Regions from separate parts of the Brachymonas sp. KE5 genome, predicted to be linked through region 3. Evidence: riboswitches for the same ligand, from Rfam matches in the RefSeq annotation. Region 3 holds a riboswitch; each other region holds the start of a gene.
What was found. Region 3 has a riboswitch for cobalamin ahead of ACX36O_RS03055 (bifunctional adenosylcobinamide kinase/adenosylcobinamide-phosphate guanylyltransferase). Riboswitches for the same ligand answer to the same signal wherever they lie in the genome.

Region 1 (5,728 bases), 1.3 Mb from region 3:
CGAGCAGCTTGTCCATCTTGAACTTGCCGGCCGCGCGGGCGGTGGCTTTCTGTTCCTGCATGGCTTCCTCGAAGCCGGCCTCGTCCACCGTCACGCCGCGCTCGCGGCAGACGTCCTGCGTCAGGTCGAGCGGGAAGCCGTAGGTGTCGTGCAGCTTGAAGGCGACATGGCCGGGCAGTTCGCGGCGGCCGGCAATCAAGGCGTCGTCCAGGATTTCCATGCCCTTGGCCAGGGTCTCGAAGAAACGCTCTTCCTCGCCCTTGAGCGCAGCCATGACCTGCGCCTGCTGCGCCTTCAGGCGCGGGTAGGCATCGCCCATCAGCGCCACCAGATCGGGCACCAGCTTGTGGAAGAAGGGCTTTTGCTGGCCCAGCTTGTAGCCGTGGCGGATGGCGCGGCGGATGATGCGGCGCTGCACGTAGCTGCGGCCTTCACTGCCAGGCAGCACGCCGTCGCTGACCAGGAAGGCGGTGGCGCGGATGTGGTCGGCGATCACCTTGAGCGAGGGGTTGTCCAGGTCGGTACAGCCGGTTTCGCGCGCGGCGGCCTTGATCAGGGTGTCGAACAGGTCGATCTCGTAGTTGCTGTGCACGTGCTGCAGCACGGCGGCCAGACGCTCCAGGCCCATGCCGGTATCCACGCAGGGCGCGGGCAGGCGCGTGACGCTGCCATCCTCGTGCATCTCGAACTGCATGAACACGTGGTTCCAGATCTCGATGAAGCGGTCGCCATCCTCTTCGGGCGAGCCGGGCGGGCCACCGGGGATTTCGGGTCCATGGTCGTAGAAGATCTCGGAGCAGGGGCCGCAGGGGCCGGTGTCGGCCATCATCCAGAAGTTGTCGCTCTTGTAGCGCGCGCCCTTGTTGTCGCCGATGCGGATGATGCGCTCGGGCGGCAGGCCGATCACGTCCTTCCAGATGTCGTAGGCTTCGTCATCTTCGGCGTAGACGGTGGCGGTGAGGCGCTCGGGCGGCAGGCCGTAGATCTGGGTGAGAAGTTCCCAGCCCCATTCAATGCTTTCGCGCTTGAAGTAGTCGCCGAAGGACCAGTTGCCCAGCATCTCGAAGAAGGTGTGGTGGCGTGCGGTGTAGCCGACGTTTTCCAGGTCGTTGTGCTTGCCGCCAGCACGCAGGCAGGCCTGCACGCTGGTGGCGCGGTTGTAGGGACGCTTGTCGGTGCCCAGGAACACGTCCTTGAACTGCACCATGCCCGAGTTGGTGAACATCAGCGTCGGGTCGTTGCCCGGCACCAGCGGGCTGGATTCGACGATGGTGTGGCCCTTGCTGGCGTAGAAGTCGAGAAAGGTCTTGCGGATGTCCGCAACGGTCATGGGGGAAGGGGTGCTCATGCTGGGGACGGCCGAACGGCCGCAAAAGGCTGTATGGGGAACGAAATGTGCTGCCCGAGATTATAGGTGCGCAGCCATTTTCAGCAGGAGGCCGCCTATAATTATGCATACATGCAGGTGTCCGGATGGAGTCATGTCCGTCCGGATGAAACGGGAAGCTGGTAAGGCCGAGGCCAAGTCCAGCGCTGCCCCCGCAACGGTATGTCAGTCAAGCTTGCAGCTCGATGCCACTGGTCGCTTCCGGCCGGGAAGGTGCTGCAGGCCCCCTGCCCTGTGCAGGAACTGGCAAGCCCGGAGACCGGCCTGCTGTGACACGTTTGTCAGCGTTGCGGAGGGCGATGCGGGCAGTGCACAGCCGGACTTCCCCCTTTTTCTTCCCGGCATCGCGCTTCCTTCAATACCCACCTGCCAGCGCGGCAGACTGTATGCCAGCCCCGGCTGGTCTTCTAGGGTGTTACTAAAAGGAAGCAATCATGCACATCGAACCCGGCATTCTCTCCTCCGCCAAGATCGCCTTTGCCAACGTCGCAGCCGTCGGCATGCTGGCTGCCTGCGCGCCCGCGCTGGTCAAGCGCCCGGCCCTGCTGCTGCGCACCGCGCTGGCGGCGCTGTTCTTCTCCATCTTCATGCAGGTGTTCCACATGCCGGTTGGCGCATCGGAACTGCACTTCGTCGGCGCCATGCCGATCTACCTGCTGCTGGGCTTCGTGCCCACGCTGTTCGGCTTTGCCTTTGGCCTGCTGCTGCAGGGTCTGCTGTTCGATCCGCAGGATCTGGCGCATCTGGCCGTGAACAGCCTGTCGCTGATGGTGCCGCTGGCTGCCGTGCACTACGGCCTGGGCAAGCGCCTGGCCGGCAAGTTCACCGTGGCCAACATCGTGAAGCTGGACTTTGCCTTCTACGCCGGCGTGACGCTGATGGTGGGCTTCTGGCTGTCCATGGGCACCGAACCCACGCCGCTGGCCAACTGGGCCACCTTTGCCGCCAGCTACCTGGCGCTGGTGCTGGTCGAGCCGCTGGTGACGCTGGCCATCGTGCGCGCTGCGCGCGGCTTCAAGGACAGCAACTGGGCCCAGCTGTGCCTGGATGAGCGCGTGACGGCTGCTGCCTGATCACTGCCGTCCGCCGGCCCGGCCTGCAGTGTGCGGGCCGGGCTTTTGCCGTTTCTGTTTCTGGTTTTTCCCATGCAATTCTCTTCCCTGCCAGGCAAGGTCTGGTTTGTCGGCGCCGGCCCCGGCGATCCGGAGTTGCTGACCGTCAAAGGGCGCGACCTGATCGCGCAGGCCGGTGCCATCCTGTTTGCCGGCTCGCTGGTGAGCGAGGCCGCCACGCGCTGGGCGCCTGCCGGCTGTGTGATCGCCGACAGCAAGGACATGACGCTGGAGCAGATCTGCGCCTGGCTGATCGCGCAGGCGCAGCAGCACGCCGTGGTGGTGCGCCTGCAGACGGGCGATCCTTCGCTCTACGGCACGCTGATCGAGATGGCGCAGCCGCTGGATGCGGCCGGCATACCGATCGCGGTGGTGCCGGGCGTGACCTCGGCCATGGCCTCGGCCGCTGCGGCGGTGGAGAGCCTGACACTGCCCGAGGTGACGCAAACCGTGATCCTCACGCGCGTGGAAGGCCGCACGCCCATGCCCGAAGGCGAAAGCCTGCGCGAACTGGCCCAGCATCGCTGCACGCTGTGCATCTACCTCTCCATCACCCTGCTGCACAAGGTCGAGAGCGAACTGCGCGCCGCCGGCTGGCCGGAGGACGCGCCCATGCTGGTGGTGCACAAGGCGAGCTGGCCGGGCGAGGAGCGCATCCTGCGCGGCACGCTGTCCACCATCAAGGCGATCTGCCGCGAGGCCGGCGTGGTGAGCCAGAGCATGATCATCGCCAGCCCCACACTGGGTGCCCGCCAGTGGCCCGAGTTGACCAAGTCGCGCCTGTATGACGCCGGCTTTACCCACCGTTTCCGCCGCGCCAGTGCGCCTGCGGATGACGTTTCCCCCTCTTCCTCCGGAACCCCGACATGACGACTCCTACCCTGCTGCTGGTTGGCCATGGCTCGCGCGAGCCGGGCGGCAACGCAGAAATCGAACAATTCGCACGCCGCTGGCGCCAGGACCGGCCCGAGTGGCACATCGAGGTGTGCTTTATCGAGTTTGCCGATGTGCTGCTGGACGAAGGCCTCGACCGTGCCGCCGCCCATGCGCAGCAGCATGATGGCAAAGTGCTCGTATTGCCGCTGATCCTGAACGCCGCCGGCCATGTGAAAGGCGACATTCCCTATGCCCTGGAGCAGGCGCGCCAGCGCTTTCCGCAAGTGCAGTTCGACTATGCACCGCATCTGGGCGCCTGCGAGCCGGTGCTGACGGTGCTGCGCCGCAAGCTGCGCCATGCCATGCACCGGCTGGACATGCCCGATCCGCAAGGCACCGGCGTGATCCTGCTGGGACGCGGCTCCAGCGACCGCAAGGCCAATGGCGAGGTCGCCAAGATGGCACGCTGGCTGTGGGAGGAAACCGATCACGAGCTGGTGGATGTGGCCTTTACCGGCATCACCTACCCGCGCCTGGAACGCGTGGTGCAACGGCACATGCTGCTGGGCATGACGCAGATCGTGATCCTGCCCTACTACCTGTTCACCGGCACGCTGATGCACCGCATCGACCGCCAGGTGGAGCATCTGCGCAAGCAGTATCCGCAGCTGCGCTTTGCGCACAGCCAGTATTTCGGCTTCGAGCCGGAGGTGTTTGCGCTGCTGGACGAGCGGGTGGACAAGTGGCTGCGCGGCGCGCCGCATGCGACGGTGCGCTATGACGTGGCGGGGTATGTGCCGCACAGCCATGATCACCATGATCATGCGCATGGCGAACACGGACATGACCATTCGCACGACGGGCACCACCATGCGCATGCACACGACCATGGCGACGACGGCAACGACGCCGTGCGCCACTGCACGCATGTGTCCCACCACTGATTCGCACTTCACGGGTTTGCCATGAGCACCATCAACACTGTTACCGAGCAGCTCACGCGCGCCGGCCAGGTCATCGAGCATGACAGCTTTGCCATCATCGACAGCGAAGCCGGCCCGCACGTCTATACCGAAGGCCAGTGGCCCATCGTGCGCCGCATGATCCATGCCAACGCCGATTTCGAATTCAACGGCCTGACGGACTTCCATCCCGATGCGGTCGAGGCCGGGCTGCAGGCGCTGCTCGATGCCAAGGCGCGCGGCGGCATCGCCATGGTGGCGGACGTGGAAATGATCTGCGTCGGGCTCTCCAAGCCACGGCTGTCGCACTTCGGCGTGATGACGCACCAGTTCATCAGCGATGCCGACGTGATCGCGCAGGCGCAGCAGGAAGACACCACGCGTGCCGTACAGGCCATGCGCAAGGCGCATCGGCTGGGGTTGCTGGATGGCGCCATTGTCGGGATCGGGAATGCTCCCACCGCGCTGATCGAGCTGGTGCGCCTGATCCGCGAGGAAGGTGTGCGCCCGGCGCTGGTGGTGGGCATGCCGGTGGGTTTTGTCTCTGCCGCCGAAAGCAAGGATCTGATGGCCGAAGTGCAGGAAGTGCCGTGGATCGTGATCCGCGGGCGCAAGGGCGGCTCCACGCTGGTGGTGGCTGCGCTGCACGCACTGCTGGCGCTGGCCGAGGCGCGCCAGAAGCAGGCCGTGGCTGCCTGAAGCCTTCTGACCACGGAGCTTTCAAGCATGGAAGGCAAACCCCAGAAAGGCACGCGCACCGGCTTTACCACCGGGGCCTGTTCGGCCGCAGCCGCACGGGCCTGCGCCGTGGGCATGGTGCATGGCCTGGTTCCGCCCCATATCACCAGCCTGCTGCCCAATGGCGACCGCGTGAGCTTTGCCGTGGGCGAGGGGATGGTCGAGGGCGAAGGCGTGGAGCGCCATGCCCGTGCCTGGATCGAGAAGTTCGCCGGCGATGATCCCGACTGCACCGACAAGGCCCACCTCACGGTGGACCTGCGCGTGCTGCCAGGGCAGGTCGGCCGCATCGTCTATCGCAACGGCGAAGGCGTGGGCACGGTGACCATGCCCGGCCTGGGCCTGGAAGTGGGCGGCCCGGCCATCAACCCGGTGCCGCGCCAGAACATTGCCGACAACCTGCGCGAGGCACTGGACGAGCTGGGCAGCGACCTGCTGCAGCGCCACGGGCTGGAGGTGACGATCAGCGTGCCCGGCGGGCAGGACATGGCCAAGAAGACCACCAATGCACGACTGGGGATTCTGGGCGGCATCAGCATCCTGGGCACCACCGGCATCGTCAAGCCCTACTCCACCAGCGCCTGGCGCGCCAGCGTGGTGCAGGCCATCCAGGTGGTGTCCACGCTGGGGCATGACGTGGTGGCGCTCACGAC
Region 2 (5,728 bases), 650 kb from region 3:
AGCAGGCCCTGCAAGGCCGCACCGGACATGCCCAGGGACGCCCCCACCGCCACGCACAGCACGGTGCGGGGCACGCGCAAGTCCCACAGGATGCGCGACGGCACCCATTCACCCGCCAGCGCGCCCTGCAGCAGGCGCAGCGGTTTCATGTCGGCATAGCCCACGGCCAGCGAGGCGAGCGCCAACGCCGCCAGCAGCAGCCCCGCGGGCAGCCACCACAGGCTGGAGCGAATTCCGGTTTCTTGCATGGCCCGCATTATGAAGCGCTCTTGCGCTGCGCCAGCATGCGCGCCACCTGCAGACTCCAGTAGCCGCCGCAGATGGTCATGCGCGTCGGCAGGATGGTCTCGCTCAGGCTGGTACCGGCCAGCGCGGGATGCAGTTGCTCACGCGGTTCCACACTGGGGAGCTTGCGCGCGTAATCGGGGGTCATCATCAGGTCGGGCTGGGCTTCGACCAGGCGCTCCAGCGGCAAATAGCCGTAGCCATTGAGGCCTGCCAGCACGCCGGCATTGCGATAGCCGGCCAGTTGCAGCAGCTCATCCATCATGGTGCCCTTGCCGGTGCTGTAGCCCTGCCAGCTGCGCTCGGCGGCGATCGGCCAGGGCTTTGGATCGCCCTGCACGGTGGTGCGCAGCGCCTGCTCCTGTTCGCGGATGGTCTGCACGAGCTTCTGCCCGCGCTCTGGCTCGCCGACGGCAGCGGCGACAAGCTCAGTCTGCGTGACCACTTCGTCCAGCTTGTGCGCCAGCGGCACCTCCACCACGCGGATGCCGAGATCGCGCAGCATCTGGCTGGTGTAACGCGTGGTGTAGGCACCTACCAGCACCAGATCGGGCTTGAGCAGCAGCACTTCTTCCGTATCGCCACGGACAATCGGCAAGGTGCGCGCCTTCGTCTCCAGCATGGACAGCTCGGGATCATGCGCCAGCTTGCTCAGTGCCGCGATACGCTGCGGCTCGACCAGCTGCAGCAGCAACTGGTCGGCGCAGAGGTTGAGGGAGACGATGCGCTGGGGCTTGGCGGTAATGGCCGCCTTGCTCGCCCCAAGCGGAGCGGGTTTGTCGGCCGGTTGGCAGCCCCCTAGCGTTGCCAGCAGACACACGCCAGCCGCCACCGTAACGCCCCACCGCCCCCGCCGAGGCGGCGGAACGGGCGAACATTCAGCGGATTCGGGCGTGTGCCACACAGTCATGCCGGCAGCTTACTTGAAGTCCCAGCGGTAACCCAGCTTGAACTCGCGGCCGGGCATGGCATAGCCGGGAACCGACTCGTAATTCTTGTCGAACAGGTTGTCGACACTGAAGCTCAGGGTGTGATTCGGCAGGAAGCGGTAGGCCACGCTGGCGTCCCACAGGGTGTAGCCCGGGTACTGCTTGGTGGTACTGCTCCAGTCGGCAAAGAAGGCGCTCTTGGTGGCCTTGCCGGTATAACGGGCGCCCACTCGCGTGTGCAACTTGTCCCAGTTGCCGTCCAGTGTCAAGCGTGCACTGTGTTTGGGTACGTACTCAAGATCTTTCCATACACCCTTGCTCTCTGATTCGGCGCGGAGGCTATGGGTATAACCCAATCCGAGTTTGAGATTGGGATTGATGTCCCAGCCTGCCGTGAGTTCGAGTCCGCGCATGCGGGCCTGATCTGCGTTGATCCAACTGGTGTAGCCTTTGCCTGCTTCCTGATATTTGTAGCTGACGATCTTGTCCTTGACGCGGGTGTCATAAAAGGTCAGGTCAACGTTCCAGTCAGGCTGTTCCAGCGTGACGCCGATATCCGCGCTGCGGCTGCTCTCGGGCTTCAGGTTGGGGTTGCCACGGTAGTTCGAGAACGTGGAGTAGTCCCCTGCCAGCTTCCATGCGCTGGGCGCCATGAAGCCCTTGCCGGCCGAGGCGTGCACGGCCACCATCGGCGTAAAGTAGTGCTTGATACCCGCGCTCGGGCTGAACTGGTTGAATGTCCGGCTTTGCGGCGTATTGTTGGGCAGCAGGGCCGTCGGCAAGGTGGACAGCTTGAAGCGGTCATAACGTCCACCCACGTACACGTTGGTCTGATCGTTATTGAATGCCATATGCTGTTGCGCGTAGATGGCAGTCGTCTGCAGCTTGCTGTCGGGGTTGTAAACCGTTGCGGGACCGAACAGGTAGCTGACCGATCCGGCCTTGGTCTGGTCGTAATCCACACCATACACCAGCTTGTAGCCATCCGCCCAGGTCCATTCATCCTTGAGTTGTGCGCCCTGCCAGGTGATTTTTGCATCGAAATCCAGCGGACGCTGGCCGCTTGGCGGCGCCTTGTAAGTAGTGTTGGTTTCCTTGCCGGAATAGACAGCCGCGCTCAACGCATGTTGCCCCATCACCCCCTTGAGCTTGGCACTGTACAAATCGCGCTTCACATCCTTGACAGTAGGCTTGCCGTCATACTCCGACCAGGCACCAGGGTTCCCAACATCATCGCCGCGCGCCACATCTGCACGAGCGTCAAGTGTCCAGCCCGGAGCAAGTTCAAAACCGAGCCGGAGTCCGTGACTGTACTGAGTGGCAGCGCTGTTGTTCCAGCGCGTGCCATCGCCGGACTTGTAGTCACCCTGCTTCTGCCATGATCCGAAATAGTCCAGGTTCAGCCACGGAGTCAGTGCACCGCCAATATCCGCTTGCACCGAACGATGCTTGAAGTTGCCGACAGAAACGCCAACCCCGCCCTGCAGATCGCCAGTACGGCGAACCGGAATCACATTGATAACGCCAGACATGGCTTGTGCGCCATACAAAGCAGAAGACGGTCCGCGCAGCACCTCGACCCGAGCGGCCCCCTGGCTGGGAATCAGGCCAATGTTGTCCTTGATGGCAGGGATGCCGTCCTGCAGAAACAGCGTCTGCCACGACTCACCCACCATCGGAGAACTGGGCGTATAACCGCGCACGGAAACGGCAGCATTCATGCCCGGATACTGTTTGATATCGACGTTGGCGGTCTTGTCCAGCAGGTCAGCCAGATCGTGGTGGGGTGTCTGCTCGATTTCCTTGCGGGTAACCACCTCGATACGCTGTGGCGTATCCTTCAGGCGCATTTCCGATCGTGCGCCCGTTACGACGACGCGATAGGTGTCTGCATTGGCGCCAGTGTCTTGCGATGCAGCCACAACCTCAACAGGCCCTGCCGTCTGCGCCACGGCAGCAGCAACCGGCGTCAGGCAGAAAAGCAAGCCTGCCAGGCGGATGGATTCCATTTTCATTTTCAAAGCCACTCTCGATTTTCCTGATGGCCACGCTGCACGCAGACAGTTTCGCTGCAGGCATTGCACGACATCGCACAGGCCATGCAAAGCCTGCTTGCGTTGTCACGACGATGCCGGAAGAAACAAGCGATGTTCTGTCTGCTCCCCGCAGACGGCCAGGTTCAAGCTGTCGCAACCCTGATCCGACAGCATCCACAACAACAGGCCGGTATCCGGACTCGCAAGTTCTGGTGCATCGCCTTCCCACAGGCGGCGCGCGCGTTGCCTTGCACAACGCCGCACCGCACCTGCAGTGGCTGCCGCGCCATCGATTGGCGCAGCCTGATACACCCACACTCGCTTACCGTTGCGGGGGCAGTCCGGGCCTGACGTTGCCATGCAACGCGCACCCGGTTCCCGTTTAACCTGCGCATTCCGGCCGCAGCCGGCGCCTGCAGGCACCTGTGGTCTAGTGCACCGGCCACACGCCGATGCGTGACCGATTGTAATTACAAACCCTGTCGCTGCCCACGAAATGGGCAAAACTTTGCCGTTCAAGTGCCTGTACGCAACGCCCCTTTGCCCACGCGGGATGCCGCATTGCAGGATAATTGCGCCCCATGACCATCAAGATTCATACACCCGAAGAAATCGATCACATGCGGGTGGCCTGCCGTTTCGCGGCCGAGCTGCTCGACTATATCGGCCCGCACATCGTCCCCGGCGTCACCACCAACGAGATCGACCGCCTGTGCGAGGAGTACACCTCCAGCCGTGGTTCCGTTTCTGCGCCGCTCAACTACGCGCCCCCGGGCCACACGCCCTACCCCAAGTCCATCTGCACTTCGGTCAACCAGCAGGTGTGCCACGGCATCCCCAACGACAAGCCGCTGAAAAAAGGCGATATCGTCAACATTGACGTGACCCCCATCACCAACGGCTGGCATGGCGACAGCAGCCGCATGTTCATCGTGGGCGGCGAAGATGCTGCGCCCCCGTTCGTGCGCCGTCTGTGCCGCGTCACCCATGAGTCGATGTGGAAAGGCATTGTCGAAGTCAAGCCGGGCGCGCGCCTGGGCGATATCGGCAGCGCCATCCAGAAATACGTCGAAAGCCACGGCTACAGCGTGGTGCGCGAATTCTGCGGCCACGGCATCGGACAGGAATTCCATACCGAACCGCAGGTACTGCACTACGGCAAGCCCGGCACGCTGGAAGAGCTGCAGCCCGGCATGATTTTCACGATTGAACCGATGGTCAACGCCGGCCGCCGCGAGATCAAGGAATCGAACGACGGCTGGTCCATCGTGACGAAGGACCGTTCGCTGTCGGCCCAGTACGAACACACCATCGTCGTGACCGAAACCGGCTACGAAGTGCTGACCGTGTCGGAAGGCATGCCGGCGCTGCCGGACTTCGTCAGCGCCATCCGCACCTGAACCCGTCCTGACCATGCACGCACCGAGCCAGGACGCCGTTGCCCCGGAGGCGCTGCAGGCGCTGCGAGACGGCTATGCGCGGGACAAGGCGGACCTGCTCGCGCATTTCCGCGATCCGGACATCGGCTACCGCCGCATGCGCGGCGTGCTGGGCACGCTCAAGAAGCTGACCCAGTTGACCGACAACGTCTTGCTGGCCCTGTGGCGCCTGCATGGGCTGGATCGCGACAAGGCAGCGCTGGTCGCGGTGGGCGGCTATGGCCGCGGCGAGCTGTTTCCGCATTCCGACATCGACGTGCTGGTGCTGCTGCCGGATGCAGCCTCCCCTTCCCCGGCGCACGACCCGGTCCAGGCACGCGTCAGCGCCTTCATCGGCAGCTGCTGGGATGTGGGCCTGCAAATCGGCTCGGCCGTACGCACCCTGTCCGAATGCCTGAGCGAATCCGCAGGCGACATCACGGTGCAGACCTCGTTGCTGGAGCGCCGGCTGATTTTCGGCCCGCAGGCCCTGTACCGCCAGCTGAGCGCGGCCTACGACAGCGCCATGCAGCCCTATGCCTTCTACCTGGCCAAGACGCTGGAAATGCGTCAGCGCCACGCCAAGTTCGACAACACGCCGTATGCGCTGGAGCCCAACTGCAAGGAATCTCCCGGCGGCCTGCGTGATCTGCACATCGTGCTGTGGGTGGCCAAGGCAGCCGGCTACGGCACCACCTGGGATGCGCTGACGCGCCACGGCCTGATGACACGCTACGAGGCCAAGCAGATCAAGCGCAACTACACCCTGCTCAGCCTGATCCGCGCCCGCCTGCACATGGTGGCCAACCGGCGTGAAGACCGGCTGGTGTTCGACATGCAGACACTGGTGGCCGAGCTTTTCGGCTACACCCCGATCGAACGCCAGACGCGCCAGGGCCACGATCGCAGCCCGATCCGCCCCAGCGAAGCGCTGATGCGGCACTATTACTGGACGGCCAAGGCCGTCACGCAGCTCAGCCAGATCCTGCTGCTGAACATTGCCGAACGCCTGCGCGATTCCGGCCACACACGCAACTACGACCCGGCGCCCGTCACCCGC
Region 3 (5,728 bases):
TCCAGGGGCGGCAGCCGGCCTGGCTGGATCGCTCGGCGCGCAAGGTGTGGGAGCGCATCAAGCGCCTGCAGCAGCGCGGCGGTTCTTTCGGGCCGGTGCTGGTGGGCATGCTGTGGGCCTTCCTGCCCTGTGGCCTGCTGTATTCGGCACTGATGGTGGCGGCCCTGACCGGCGTGGTATGGCAGGGGGCAGCCGTGATGGCCTTGTTCGTGCTGGGCACCAGCGTGTCGCTGATGGCGGGCCCGTGGCTGCTGCTGCGCATGCGCAAGCTGGGCGATGGCGAATGGGGCATTCGCCTGGCTGGCCTAGCGCTGGCCATCAGCGCCGGCGTGGCGCTGTGGATGGGCCTGATGCATGATCAGGCGCCGTGGTGCACCACGCCCTGAGGTTTACGCGCCCAGCAGGCGGATACCCTTGATCAGCATGCTGACCGCCAGCAGCATCAGGATGCCGGCGAAGATGCGCTTGAGGGTCTTGACCGGCAGGGCGTGCGCGGTGCGTGCGCCCAGCGGGGCCATCAGCACGCTGCAGCTGGCGATCACGGCCAGGGCTGGCAGCCAGACGTAGCCAACCGACCATTCCGGCCGGCCCGCCACGCTCCAGCCGCCCAGCACGTAGCCGATCACGTTGAACACCGCGATCGGAAAGCCCAGGGCGGCGCTGGTGGCCACGGCGTTGTGGATGGCGACGTTGCACCAGGTCATGAAGGGAACGCTCAGGAAGCCGCCGCCGGCGCCGAGCAGGCCGGACAGGAAGCCGATCACGCTGCCGGCCGCCATCTGGCCGCCACGGCCGGGCATCTGGCGCGTGGGCTTGGGCTTGCGATCCAGGAACATCTGCAGCGCCGCCAGGATCACCAGCACGCCGAACACCACGGACAGCCAGGCACCCTTGAGCAGGGCGAACACGCCGATGCTGACGACCAGTGCGCCGATCATGATGCCCGGGGCGATACCCTTGACCAGATCCCAGCGCACCATGCCGCGCTTGTGGTGGGCGCGCACGCTGGAGATGGAGGTGAAGATGATGGTGGCCATGGAAGTGGCAATCGCCATCTTCACGGCCAGTTCGTTGTCGACGCCGCGGCTGGCCAGGATCCAGGTGATGAAGGGCACCAGCACCATGCCGCCCCCCACGCCCAGCAGGCCGGCCATGAAGCCGCCGGTGAGGCCGAGCGCGGCCAGTTCGACAATGGTGATGGGTTCGAGGATCATGGCGGGAAATCTGCTGAGGCGTTCGGAGCTCCGAACGCGAAAAGCCGCCCGGGGGGCGGCTTGGGGTCTGTCGCGAGGGGCGCCAGACGGCTGAGAGGTGTCTGCAGCAGAGCCAGACCGTCATCCTGAACGGAGGGGTTCAGGTGGGCGAGGGCAGCAAGGCCTTGGGTTCATCTAACGCGAGATGATCACGCTGGCCGAGCGATCTACCAAGCCCGGGCTCAGAGAGCATTGGTTCAAGGAAATATAAAGCCAAGCTCGCTGCAGACGCCTTCATTTTAGGATGAAATCGGCCCGCGTGGGAAATTTGCAGATGTAAAAGCCCGCGCGTTGTGTACGACTGTCAGATCAGGCGGCCGTCCTCGGCCAGCGCCTCGTCCATGCGCTGCAGCAGGGCCTGCATGCGGGGGTGCACCAACTCGGCCGGCTGTACCTCGCCTTCGGCGGCGAGGGCGGGCATGGCCGCAATCTGCTGCTCCTTCTCGATCAGGTCGAAGGCCATGTTGAGGGCGGCGAGCACGGCGATGCGGTCGCGTGCGCGGATCTTGCCGGCATCACGGATCTTGCACATGGCGGTGTCGACGCGCTGCACTGCCTCGTTCATGCGGTCTTCGGAACCTTCCGGGCAGGCCAGCACATAGGCCTGGCCCATGATCGGAACTTCGATTTGCTTCATTGCGGATCATCCTTGGCAGAAGAAGGCTGTGCGGCAGGGGGCTGCTGGCCCCAGACGCTGGCCATGGCGGGCGCCGGGGCGGCCGGCGCTGCCACCGGCTCGGCCGGCAGGCGGGCGAGCAGGGCGTCGACGCGCGCGCGGGCGGCCGACAGGCGCGACTTGAGCGAATCCCGCTCCTGGGTAACTTCCTGCAGCTGGCCCTGGAGCAGGGCGGCGGTTTTCTGCAGCTCCTGGTAGCGCAGCAGCATGTGCTCCATGCGGTCTGCGACCTGGTCGAGCGAGAGCGGGGTGAGGGGAGTGGTCATGGCACGGGAACGACAGGCAACAAGATAGCTGGCGTGGCCTGCAGCTGCAGGCCTGGCCCTTTGTTGCACATTGTAGATGATGGCGCCGGGACGCCATGGGGGCTTTCCTCAGGGACGGGGCGAATCGTCCTACAATATCCGGATTGCTGGTGCCTGGCAGGTCGTTGTGGCCGCCGGGTAAACGGGAAGCAGGAGTCCTGCCGGGATGGCTGGCAGGGCACAGGCCTGCGCTGCCCCCGCAACGGTGATACGGCGCAGCCCGGGTTGTGAAGCGGCTGCCGCAGTGTTCTCGCACGCCACTGGCCAGGTGCCGGGAAGGCAGCGCTGCCATGCCGTCAGCCCGGATACCGGCCAGCAAGCTTGATTTGGGGCGCCTGCCTGCGGGCCGGCGCCGGAACGGAATGCAGCGGCGGGGCGCCAGCGGTTTTCCGGGCTTTTCTCATGGTGGCATTGGTGCCGGTGCTGGCGGACATTTTCTCTCTTGGTCTTTCTCTCCTGAACGGGTTGCGCCCTGGCGTGCGCCGTGCGCAGCCGTGGAGGGCGGCATGAGGCATCACGAACTGATCCTGGGCGGCCAGAAATCCGGCAAGACGGTGCGCGCCGAGCAGTTGGTGGCGCGCTGGCTGGAGCAGGATGCGGGGCGCCGTGCCCTGTATCTGGCAACGGCACTGCCCTGGGACGAGGAAATGCAGCAGCGCATCGCGCGCCACCAGCAGGATCGCGCCCGGCGCGTGCCGCGCATGCAGACCCTGCAGGCTGCGGAGTGGGGCGGCGCACTGGACGTGCCCGGCCTGTTGCGCCAGCATGGCGCGCCGGAGGTGGCACTGGTGCTGGACTGCCTCACGCTCTGGCTGACGCAGCAGTTGATGCCGCTGGAGCAGGAGGATGTGCAGCCGGTCGCCGATGCTGCGCGGCTGGAAGCCGCGGTTGCCGATCTGCTGGAGGCCATCCGGGCCTGGCCCGGTCCGTTGTATATCGTGAGCAATGAAATCGGCCTGGGCGTGATTCCGCTCGGCCGCGAGACGCGTGCCTTTGTGGACGCGCTTGGCGAACTCAACCAGCGCGTGGCAGCCGTGTGCAGCCACGTGACCCTGATGGCGGCAGGTCTGCCGCTGACATTGAAATCTTCCGACTGAAAGGATGCCCATGAAAATCGAGGAACCGCCCAAGGAGAAACCGTACGAAAAGTCCGATGGCGAGCGTCGCGGCATCCTGATCGTCAATACCGGCGATGGCAAGGGCAAGAGCACGGCCGCGTTCGGCCTGGCGCTGCGTGCCACCGGCCGCGGCAAGAAGGTGAAGATCTACCAGTTCATGAAGGTGCCGAGTGCGCGCTTTGGCGAGCACCGCATGTTCGAGCAGATCGGCGTGCCAGTCGAGGGGCTGGGCGACGGCTTCAGCTGGAAGAGCCAGGATCTGGAAAAGTCCGCGCAGCTGGCGCGCGACGGCTGGGAGAAGGCCAAGGCCGCCATCCTGAGCGGCGAGTATTTCCTGGTGGTGTGCGACGAGATCACCTATCCGCTGGTGTACGGCTGGCTGCCGCTGGAAGATGTGGTGGAGACGCTGAAGAACCGTCCGCGCGATGTGCATGTGTGCCTGACCGGCCGCCGCTGCCCGCAGGAGATCGTCGACATCGCCGATACCGTGACCGAGATGCGCCCGGTCAAGCATGCCTTCGATGCGGGCATTCCGGCGCAGCGCGGCATCGAGGACTGAGCGCACACCGTGAACGATTCCATTGCCCTGTGTCTAGGCGGCGATGCTGACGGCCGGCCGGATGCCGAAGCGGGGGGCTCCTCCCAGCATGCCTATCCGGCGGCAGACCGGGACGCGATCTACCGCGTGATGGCGCAGCGGCGCGACATGCGCCATTTCACGCCGGGTGCCCAGGTGGTGCCGGAGGTGCTGGAGCGCCTGCTGCTGGCGGCGCATGCAGGGCCGAGCGTGGGTTTCATGCAGCCCTGGCGCTTTCTGCGCATCAGCGATGCGGGGCTGCGCGAGCGCATCCATGGCTGCGTGGAGCGCGAACGCGTGGCCACGGCCCGTGCGCTGGGCGAGCGCGAGGAGGATTTTCTCAAGCTCAAGGTCGAAGGGATCCGCGAGGCGGCCGAGCTGATCGCGGTATGCCTGGCGGACGGGCGCGAGCGCCATGTGTTCGGCCGGCGCACCATGCCCTATATGGATATCGCTTCGGTCGGCTGCGCGCTGCAGAACCTGTGGCTGGCGGCGCGTGCGGAGGGGCTGGGCGTGGGCTGGGTGTCGATTTTCGATCCCGACGAGCTGGGTGCCTTGCTGCAGCTGCCCGAAGGGGCCAGCCCGCTGGCGCTGCTGTGCATCGGCCCGGTGCCCGAGTTTTATGATGCGCCCATGCTGCAGCAGCAGCGCTGGGCCAGCCGCATGCCGCTGGCGGATGTGGTTTTTGACAATAGCTGGGGCCACAGTGCCCCGTTCCTGCAGGGGCTTTGTCAGCCTGGGCAAAGCCCGGTAGCGGACAATGCGTGCTGCGATTCTTCCGATTGATGTAGAGAAAGCCCGAAGATGGACACTCCTGTCACCCATTCCCCCGCCACCTGCCATACCGGCGGCGAGCAGACCGTGCATTTCTGCGCCCCGCGCAACAACCAGCCGGTGCCGCAGAGCACCAACCGCTGGGCGGTGGAGGATATCGAGGCGCTGTTTGCGCTGCCGTTCCCCGAGCTGATGTTCAAGGCACAGCAGGTGCACCGCGAGCACTTCAATCCGGCCGAAGTGGAATTTGCGACGCTGCTTTCGATCAAGACCGGCGGCTGCCCGGAGGATTGCGGCTACTGCCCGCAGTCGGTGCACTATGACACCGGCGTCGATGCCACCAAGCTGATGGAAGCCGACAAGGTGCGCGAGGCCGCCGAGCTGGCCAAGGCCGCGGGTGCCACGCGTTTCTGCATGGGTGCGGCCTGGCGCGCGCCCAAGGACCGCGACATCGAGAACGTGGTCACGCTGATCAAGACGGTGAAGGACGTGGGCCTGCAAGCCTGCTGCACGCTGGGCATGCTGACCAAGGACCATGCCGAGCAGCTCAAGGAAGCCGGTCTGGATTACTACAACCACAACCTGGACACCGCGCCCGAGAACTACGGCAACATCATCAGCACGCGCGATTACCAGGACCGTCTGGACACGCTGGAGAACGTGCGCAACGTGGGCGTGAATGTCTGCAGCGGCGGCATCATCGGCATGGGCGAAAGCCGTCGCCAGCGTGCCGAGCTGATCGGCCAGCTGGCCAATCTGCATCCGCATTATCCGGACAGCGTGCCGATCAACAATCTGGTGAAGGTCGAGGGCACGCCGCTGGCCGAAACCGAAGACATCGATCCGCTGGAGTTCGTGCGCATGATCGCCGTGGCCCGCATCACCATGCCCAAGGCGCGCGTGCGCCTGTCGGCTGGCCGCAGTGCCATGGCCGATACCATGCAGGCGCTGTGCTTCATGGCTGGTGCCAACTCCATTTTCTACGGTGAAAAGCTGCTCACCACCGGCAACCCCGATGTGGAAGC

Region 1: another riboswitch for cobalamin. It lies ahead of ACX36O_RS10205 (energy-coupling factor ABC transporter permease); the one in region 3 lies ahead of ACX36O_RS03055 (bifunctional adenosylcobinamide kinase/adenosylcobinamide-phosphate guanylyltransferase).
Region 2: another riboswitch for cobalamin. It lies ahead of ACX36O_RS06210 (TonB-dependent receptor plug domain-containing protein); the one in region 3 lies ahead of ACX36O_RS03055 (bifunctional adenosylcobinamide kinase/adenosylcobinamide-phosphate guanylyltransferase).

Annotation. Positions count from the first base shown of each region.
Region 1 covers NZ_CM173463.1:2,153,819-2,159,546, forward strand. The annotation lists gene alaS (alanine--tRNA ligase) at 1-1,348, opposite strand, end outside; cobalamin riboswitch at 1,447-1,669, shown strand; gene ACX36O_RS10205 (energy-coupling factor ABC transporter permease) at 1,822-2,460, shown strand; gene cobM (precorrin-4 C(11)-methyltransferase) at 2,533-3,369, shown strand; gene ACX36O_RS10215 (sirohydrochlorin chelatase) at 3,366-4,319, shown strand; gene ACX36O_RS10220 (precorrin-8X methylmutase) at 4,341-5,036, shown strand; gene ACX36O_RS10225 (cobalt-precorrin-5B (C(1))-methyltransferase) at 5,064-5,728, shown strand, end outside.
Region 2 covers NZ_CM173463.1:1,302,729-1,308,456, reverse strand. The annotation lists gene ACX36O_RS06220 (FecCD family ABC transporter permease) at 1-248, opposite strand, end outside; gene ACX36O_RS06215 (ABC transporter substrate-binding protein) at 257-1,105, opposite strand; gene ACX36O_RS06210 (TonB-dependent receptor plug domain-containing protein) at 1,205-3,223, opposite strand; cobalamin riboswitch at 3,419-3,692, opposite strand; gene map (type I methionyl aminopeptidase) at 3,832-4,650, shown strand; gene glnD ([protein-PII] uridylyltransferase) at 4,664-5,728, shown strand, end outside.
Region 3 covers NZ_CM173463.1:650,815-656,542, forward strand. The annotation lists gene ACX36O_RS03035 (sulfite exporter TauE/SafE family protein) at 1-386, shown strand, start outside; gene ACX36O_RS03040 (sulfite exporter TauE/SafE family protein) at 390-1,214, opposite strand; gene ACX36O_RS03045 (cell division protein ZapA) at 1,558-1,890, opposite strand; gene ACX36O_RS03050 (DUF904 domain-containing protein) at 1,887-2,195, opposite strand; cobalamin riboswitch at 2,326-2,565, shown strand; gene ACX36O_RS03055 (bifunctional adenosylcobinamide kinase/adenosylcobinamide-phosphate guanylyltransferase) at 2,741-3,331, shown strand; gene cobO (cob(I)yrinic acid a,c-diamide adenosyltransferase) at 3,342-3,911, shown strand; gene bluB (5,6-dimethylbenzimidazole synthase) at 4,041-4,715, shown strand; gene bioB (biotin synthase BioB) at 4,734-5,728, shown strand, end outside.